Regions from separate parts of the Actinoplanes sp. NBC_00393 genome, predicted to be linked through region 3. Evidence: riboswitches for the same ligand, from Rfam matches in the RefSeq annotation. Region 3 holds a riboswitch; each other region holds the start of a gene.
What was found. A riboswitch is a leader RNA that binds a small molecule or an ion and turns the genes downstream of it on or off. The one in region 3 is predicted to bind cyclic di-AMP.
Positions count from the first base shown of each region.

Region 1: another riboswitch for cyclic di-AMP. It lies ahead of OHA21_RS37935 (C40 family peptidase); the one in region 3 lies ahead of OHA21_RS41690 (transglycosylase family protein).
Region 2: another riboswitch for cyclic di-AMP. It lies ahead of OHA21_RS48040 (C40 family peptidase); the one in region 3 lies ahead of OHA21_RS41690 (transglycosylase family protein).

Region 1 is NZ_CP107942.1:8,200,618-8,202,932, reverse strand. It holds gene OHA21_RS37940 (heavy metal translocating P-type ATPase) at 1-272, shown strand, start outside; gene OHA21_RS37935 (C40 family peptidase) at 368-955, opposite strand; cyclic di-AMP (ydaO/yuaA leader) riboswitch at 962-1,088, opposite strand; gene OHA21_RS37930 (flagellar M-ring protein FliF C-terminal domain-containing protein) at 1,533-2,315, shown strand, end outside.
Region 2 is NZ_CP107942.1:10,346,408-10,348,722, reverse strand. It holds gene OHA21_RS48040 (C40 family peptidase) at 625-1,341, opposite strand; cyclic di-AMP (ydaO/yuaA leader) riboswitch at 1,444-1,571, opposite strand; gene OHA21_RS48035 (Mur ligase family protein) at 2,014-2,315, shown strand, end outside.
Region 3 is NZ_CP107942.1:8,999,124-9,001,438, reverse strand. It holds gene OHA21_RS41695 (YybH family protein) at 1-305, shown strand, start outside; gene OHA21_RS41690 (transglycosylase family protein) at 362-970, opposite strand; cyclic di-AMP (ydaO/yuaA leader) riboswitch at 972-1,115, opposite strand; gene OHA21_RS41685 (saccharopine dehydrogenase family protein) at 1,351-2,315, shown strand, end outside.

The sequences.
Region 1 (2,315 bases), 800 kb from region 3:
CCGGCACCGACGCTGCGATCGAGGCGTCCGACCTGACCCTGGTCCGCGGTGACCTGATGGCAGCCGCGGACGCGATCCGCCTGTCGCGGCGCACCCTGCGCATCATCAAGAGCAACCTGTTCTGGGCGTTCGCCTACAACGTCGCGGCCCTGCCGCTGGCCGCGGCCGGGCTGCTCAACCCGATGATCGCCGGCGCGGCGATGGCGTTCAGCTCGGTGTTCGTCGTCGCGAACAGCCTCAGGTTGCGCCGCTTCACCAGCATCACGAAGTAGGGCGTACGACAGCGCCGCCTGCACCTCCGCCAAGGACGGGTGCAGGCGGCGCTGTTCGATGCCCGGAACAGTGCGCGGTCGGTTGGGGAGCCGACTCAGACCAGGCGCCGGACCACGTAGTTCTTGCTCCAGATTTTCTGCTTGGTGACCGTCTTGCCGGTTCGCGGCGCGGCCCACATCTTGCCGCCACCGGCGTAGATGCCGGCGTGCGTGCCCTTCGTGCCCTTACGGATGACGATCAGGTCACCGGGGCGGGCGCTGGACTTGGCGACGGCCTTGCCGTACCGCTGCTGCAGGTGGGCCTTGTGCGGCAGCTTCTTGCCCGCGGCCTTTTTGTAGACGTACATCGTGTAGCCGGAGCAGTCGAACCGCTTGGGGCCGGCGGCGCCGAACTTGTACTTCTTGCCCTTGTGCTTCGCCGCTTCGTTCATGACCCGGTTCGCGGCCGCCTTGGACGCCGCCGCCTTGGACTGGGCGGCCTGGGACGCCGCCGCCTTGGCGGTGATGCCGGTCTGGCTGAACGCCACGCTGGTCTGGGAGGACACCTGTGTGGTGGCGACCGTCGCGGCGGAGGCGGACTGTGGTGTGCCGAGCCCGCCGGTCAGAAGACCGAGACCCACGGACAGGGCGAGAGTGCCGACTCCCAGGGTGCGGGTGGGCCGGCTCAGGGTGCTTACGCGCACGGTGAAGGAATCCCTCCGGCACGCCTGCGAGGTTAGCTGTCGGATTCGGGCGCGAAGGTTGCCCGGCCGCACGCTGGCGGCTTCACCCCAAGGTCCTCATGTCCCGGCCGCCGCAGTGCGGCGTGCCGGTCGAGGACCGCTCGTGGTTCCCCCGTCCCTGCCCCCGATTGCCTCATGACTCGTCATGCGGGTTGTGCCGCCGGACCGGGGCAGGGTTCGGCGTGGTCCAGGTCGGCACGACCGGCGAGCCTGTGCCCGCCGCCCCTCCTTGATAGCCCAGTCGGCGCCGATCCCGGCTCCCGGAGGTGATCACACTCAGTGACTGGCGTGTCGGGACGTGTCCGATTTGGAAGACCGGTGCGAGGTTTGTCGACACGGGCTGCTCATGCATGGCGAACCGAGAGTGTTTTTGATCTGTGAAAGGGAACACTCCATCTCGTACGTGGCAGCTGTGGGTGGCCCCGGCAGTGTTCCCCGGTTTGTCGCGTCCGACGCGACTGCCGGTCGGTCGATCGTGGCCGACCGTCCGACGCTCGCCGCCCGAACCGATGGCCATCCCTGAAGCAAGGGGTCAGGTGTGAGTGCCCGGATGGTGTCCGTTGCGGCGACGACCTCGCCCAAGGCGGTCGGTGCGCCGATACAACCGAGCTGCAACCACCGGACCTTTCAACCGGCCGTGCCGTCGAGCGATGAGGCAGACCCGATCAACCGCATCGCCCGACCACGAAGTCTCACCCATGATGGCGGCCGATCGGCGTTCAAAATCTGTGAGAGGCAGGCTGTGAGAAATCGCTTCGTCCCGTCTGCCCCGGGCACGGGCACGTCGCCCCGCGGCGGGCGTGCCGGGAGGCTGATCGTCGCGCTCGTGGCGCTGACCCTGGCCGGAGGCGCGAGTTTCGGCGCTGCGCCCGCATACGCGGCCACCATGGCGCAGCGGCAGGCGATCGCGGGTGGCTACACCGTTTCGCCGGCCACCGGCGGCTTCACCCGGGCGGTGCTCGCCGCTGATGCCACCACCGCGGCCTTCCAGGACCGCTTGGACGACGCTTTGCAGCACATGCTGGACACCGTGCTCGGCCCCGGCCGCTCGACGGTCACCACCAACGTGGAACTCGACCTCGACCAGGTCGCGACCTCCAGCACCACCTACCAGCAGGATCCGTCCGCCGGCGCTCTGTCCGAACGGATCAGCGAGCGCTCCTACATCGGCGACAACGGCGGCACCCGGCACGACAGCAGCAGTGCGTCGCGCGTCAACGCCCTCGACGAACTGCACGAGACCCGCCGTGAAGCCCCCGGCGACATCATCAGACTGAGCGTCGCCGTCGTCGTCGACGAAGCCGCCGCGGCGAACCTCGAC
Region 2 (2,315 bases), 1.3 Mb from region 3:
ACGGGTAGCAGGAGCCGCGCCAGTCCGGGGCGCTCGACCACACAGGACCGCGGAGCTCGAATCCAAGATTGGCGCGGGAGTGGGGGCCGAAGGTCGATGCGGAGTGCAAGCTAAAGGTCGAGACGGGAGTGGGAGCCGGAGATCGGCACAGGACAGCGGGCCGAAGGTCGGCACAGGACAGCGGGCCGAAGGTCGGCAGGGAGCGCGGGCCGAAGGTCGGCACGGAGCGCGGGCCGAAGGTCGGCACGGAGCGCGGGCCGAAGGTCGGCACGGAGCGCGGGCGGAGGATCGGCACGGGAGGCAGGTATCGGCGCCGGCACGGGACGAGGGTTCGAAGATCGGCGCCGGAACGTGGGCTCCTGGGACCAAGGCGGGATCCTGGCCACCCGGCCGAGGGGCGGGAACGTAGGCGCCCGAGATCGGCGCGGGGATTGTGGGCGCCGGGACAGGGCGCAGCAGATCGATTCGGGCGCTTGGGGCCGTACAAGGATCGGAACGCCTGTGGGGCGTGACCCGAACCGGGTCACGCCCCACAGGCGTAGTTCTATTCCTTACTTACTACGGCCGCTGTGGGCCGAGCCCGCCAACGGTGCCACCACACCGTCGTACGGAGGGAAGCAGCCGTCAGGCGACCAGGCGCCGCACGACGTAGTTGCTGTTCCAGATCTTGTGCTTGCCGACCCGGGCACCGCTGTGCGGCGAGTCGTAGATGTAGCCGTTGCCGGCGTAGATGCCGGCGTGGTAACCGTACGAGCCCTTGCGGAACACGATCAGGTCACCGATCTTCTTGCTGCCCTTGGAGACCGACTTGCCGTACTTCTGCTGCGAGTGCGCCTTGTGCGGCAGCGACTTGCCGGCCGACTTCTTGTAGACGTACTTGGTGAAGCCGGAGCAGTCGAACCGCTTGGGACCACTGGCCCCGAAAAGGTACAGCGCGCCCTTGTGCCGCTTGGCCTCGGCGAGGACCTTGGCGCCGCTGGCCCGGACGGTGATCCGGAGCTTGCTGGTCGACCGGGTGTTGTAGCCGGCCCCGGAGAAGATCGTCCGGGTGTACGCGGTGGCGCTGGGCTTTCCGGAAAGTGTGACCGAACCGGTCGTCACCTTCTTGATGTCCCAGGTCTTCCACTTCTTGCCGGTCCAGCCCTGGAGCCGGATGGTGCCCCGGGCGACCTTGCCGGTCTTCGGGTTGATCACCTTGGCGGTGACCTTGAGTCTGGAGCCCCACGGCAGGCTCCGGGTGCTGGCCTTGATGGTCAGCTTGGGTGTGACCTTCGCGGCCGCCGAGGCGGCGGTGACCGGGGCGGTGGTGGTGGCCGACGCCGCGGCGGGCGAGGCGGTCACCAGCTGACCGGCGCAGAGGCTGAGACCCAGTGACAGTGCGACAGTGCCGGTACCGACGGACGTGCGACGGCCCCGGCGCGAACTGTGTTCGTGCACGGTAGAGAATTCCCTCCGGCACGCCTGCGAGGTTAGCTGTCGGGTTCGGGCGGGAAGGTTGCCCGGCCGCCGAAGCGGCTTCACCCCGAGGTTGTCCCGGATGCACCGCCTGACTGCTGCGGCGCGGGACGGACCGGTTATGGGTCCCCCGTCCCTGCCCCCTGATGCCTTCTTGGTGTTCCGATGCTGCATGTGGTCGCGTCGTCCGGCTCGGGGCAGGGCTCGGCGTGAACCGGCTCGGCGCGACCGGCGAGCGGTTGCTGCCGGCGGAACCTTGCTACCTGAATTCCGGCTTGATCGTCAGAGTGGCCACCATCACCCTGAGTAATTGGCACATTAGCTACTGTCCAGTTTGTTACCACCGCGAGACATATGCCATGACGCGGCGCGATCAAGCAAATACGAAGCGTAGAAGGTTACGGGTGAACCAGAACACAGAAAAAGTCGAGTGACGACCCGGAACTTCGCCCGAAACGCCCGGACCGGGGATAATGCCTGCGAACGATGATCTTGACGGTCTGGCAACGCGACGTAACAATTTCGTCCGGTACCCTCGCTGGCGTGACGGACGGGAAGATGCCTCTCATCGCCAAGGTCGCGACCACCGCGTCGAAGACCGCGGCGGCGCTCTCGAGGGCCGCGGGACGCGGCGACGGTTCAGTGATCGGCGGCTGGATCGGCCTCAAGATCGACCCTGACCTACTGGCGCACCTCGCGTCCGGCCGTGCCGTGGCGCTGGTTTCCGGCACGAACGGCAAGACCACCACCACCCGGCTCACCGCCGCCGCCGTCGGCGTGCTCGGCCGGGTCGCCACCAACTCGTTCGGCGCGAACATGCCGACCGGCCACACCTCGGCGCTGGCGAAGGAGGGGCATAC
Region 3 (2,315 bases):
ACGCGAAGGACGCCGAGGGCCTCGCGTTGCTGTATGAGGAGGACGCCGTGATGGCGTTCCCGCCCGGCAGTCAGACGCGTGGGCGCAAGGCGATCCAGCAGCTTTGGGAGCAACTGCTGCCCAAGATGCCGCAGTTCGAGCCCGAGCAGCCACTGCCCACCCTGCTGAGCGGCGACCTGGCGCTGACGTCCACCCCACCCAAGGACGGGTCGGGCGCTCGCGCGCAGGTGGTGCGCCGGCAGCCGGACGGTTCGTGGCTACGCGTGCTCGACCAGCCGGAGTTCGTCCAGCCGGACGTCCACTGAGGTCCGGTGTGTGTTGAGCCCGGCCGTCCCGTCGCGGGACGGCCGGAGCCCGACGTTCAGATCGTGATCCGCTGGCCTGCGTAAAGGAGGTGCGGGCTGTTCAGGACCGTGTCATTGGCCCGGTACAGGGCACGCCACCCACCAGCCACGTCGTAACGGTTGGCAATGCCCGCAAGGGTGTCGCCTGGCCGGACGACGTACGTGCGGGTGGTCGCGGCGCTGGTGGCCCTGCGCGCCAGTGCGTTGCGGGCGGCGGCCCTACTGGCGGCTGCCCTGCGAGCTGCGGCTTTTCGGGCAGTGGCCTTCGTGGACGCGCTCGGTTTGTAGGCGTTGCGCCTGCCGCAGTGCGGCCAGGCACCGATTCCTTGACCGCGGAGTACGCGTTCGGCGATCAGGATCTGTTCGGACTTGGTCGCCCGATTCGCGGTCGTCGCGTACCTTCCGCCGCCGTAGGCACGCCATGTGCCCCGACTGAACTGGAGGCCGCCGTAATAGCCGTTGCCGGTGTTGATGCGCCAGTTGCCTCCGGACTCGCATTGGGCGATGGCGTCCCAGTTGACGGATGCCTGAGCGGGCGAGGCGGGACCGACCAGTGCCACGGTTCCGGCAAGGCCGGCGGCAACCACGCCGAGGGCACGGTGAAGTTGTTTGTGGATGTGAAACATGAGTAGTTGTCCTCCACGCCTGCGAGGTCAGCTGTCGGGTTCGGGCAGAGGTGCCCGGCCGCACGTGGCGGCTTCACCCCGAGGCGCATCAGCGCCGAGGAACCTTTGGGTCCCCCGCTCCATGCCGTTTGGGTTATTGATCCGTGGTCGGCGGCAGGACTCGGCGTTCCGGCCACGGTGTCCGCAATGTGCGGACTGCCGACAATTGTCACCGCCCGACGAGGCTGGCCATGCCTGCAAGCGGGGTCGGTGACCTTGTACCCCCAAATTAGCGGCTTTGATCCAACTTCGTGCGAGTAACTCCATATATTTCCGTGACTCGACTACCGATCGGTAACCAGTGCTGCGGACCGTCCACCGAGGGTGCACAATCGGCAGCCATGAGCGATGGAGCACGCGAGTTCGACGTGATCGTCTACGGTGCCACCGGTTTTGTCGGTGTCCTGGTGGCGCGGCATCTGGCCGGCCACGCGCCAACCGGCACCCGGATCGCGCTCGCCGGGCGCTCACCGGCGAAACTGGAGTCCGTCCGGTCCGAGTTGGGCGTCGACTGGCCACTCGTTGTCGCGGACGCCACCGACGCTGCCGCGCTGGCCACGATGGCCGCCCGCACCCGGGTTGTCATCACCACGGCGGGGCCGTATGCGAAGTACGGCCGGCTTCTCGCGCACGCCTGCGCCGAGGCGGGCACCGACTACGTCGACCTGACCGGTGAGGTTCTTTTCGCCCGGGACAGCATCGACGACAACCACGAGGTCGCCCGGCGAACCGGGGCCCGAATCGTGCACTCCTGCGGCTTTGACTCGATTCCTTCCGACATCGGCGTGCACGTGCTGTACGAGCAGGTTCAGGCCGACGGTGCCGGCGAGCTGACCGACACCACGCTGGTGGTGACCAGCATGCGCGGGGGTGTCAGCGGCGGCACGATCGACTCGATGCGCAACCAGCTCGACGTCATGAAGAAGGACGTGAAGCTGCGCAAGATCGGGGCCAGCCCGTACTCGTTGAGTCCCAACCGTTCCGCGGAACCAGATCTCGGCCGCCAGCCGGACATGGTCACGCTGCCCGCCTCCGAAGTGGATCCCACGCTTCGCGGCCACCTAGCGCCGTTCGTCATGGCGTCCTACAACACCCGGATCGTCCGCCGCAGCAACGCCCTGCGCGGCTGGTCGTACGGTCGCCGGTTCCGTTACCGCGAGACGATGAGCGTCGGCACCTCCCCGCTGTCACCGGTGCTCGCCTTCGGCACGAAACTCGCGCTGGGCGGCCTGGTCGCCGGGCTGGCGTTGCCGCCCACCCGCTACGTGCTGGACCGCATCCTGCCGAAGCCGGGCACCGGCCCGAA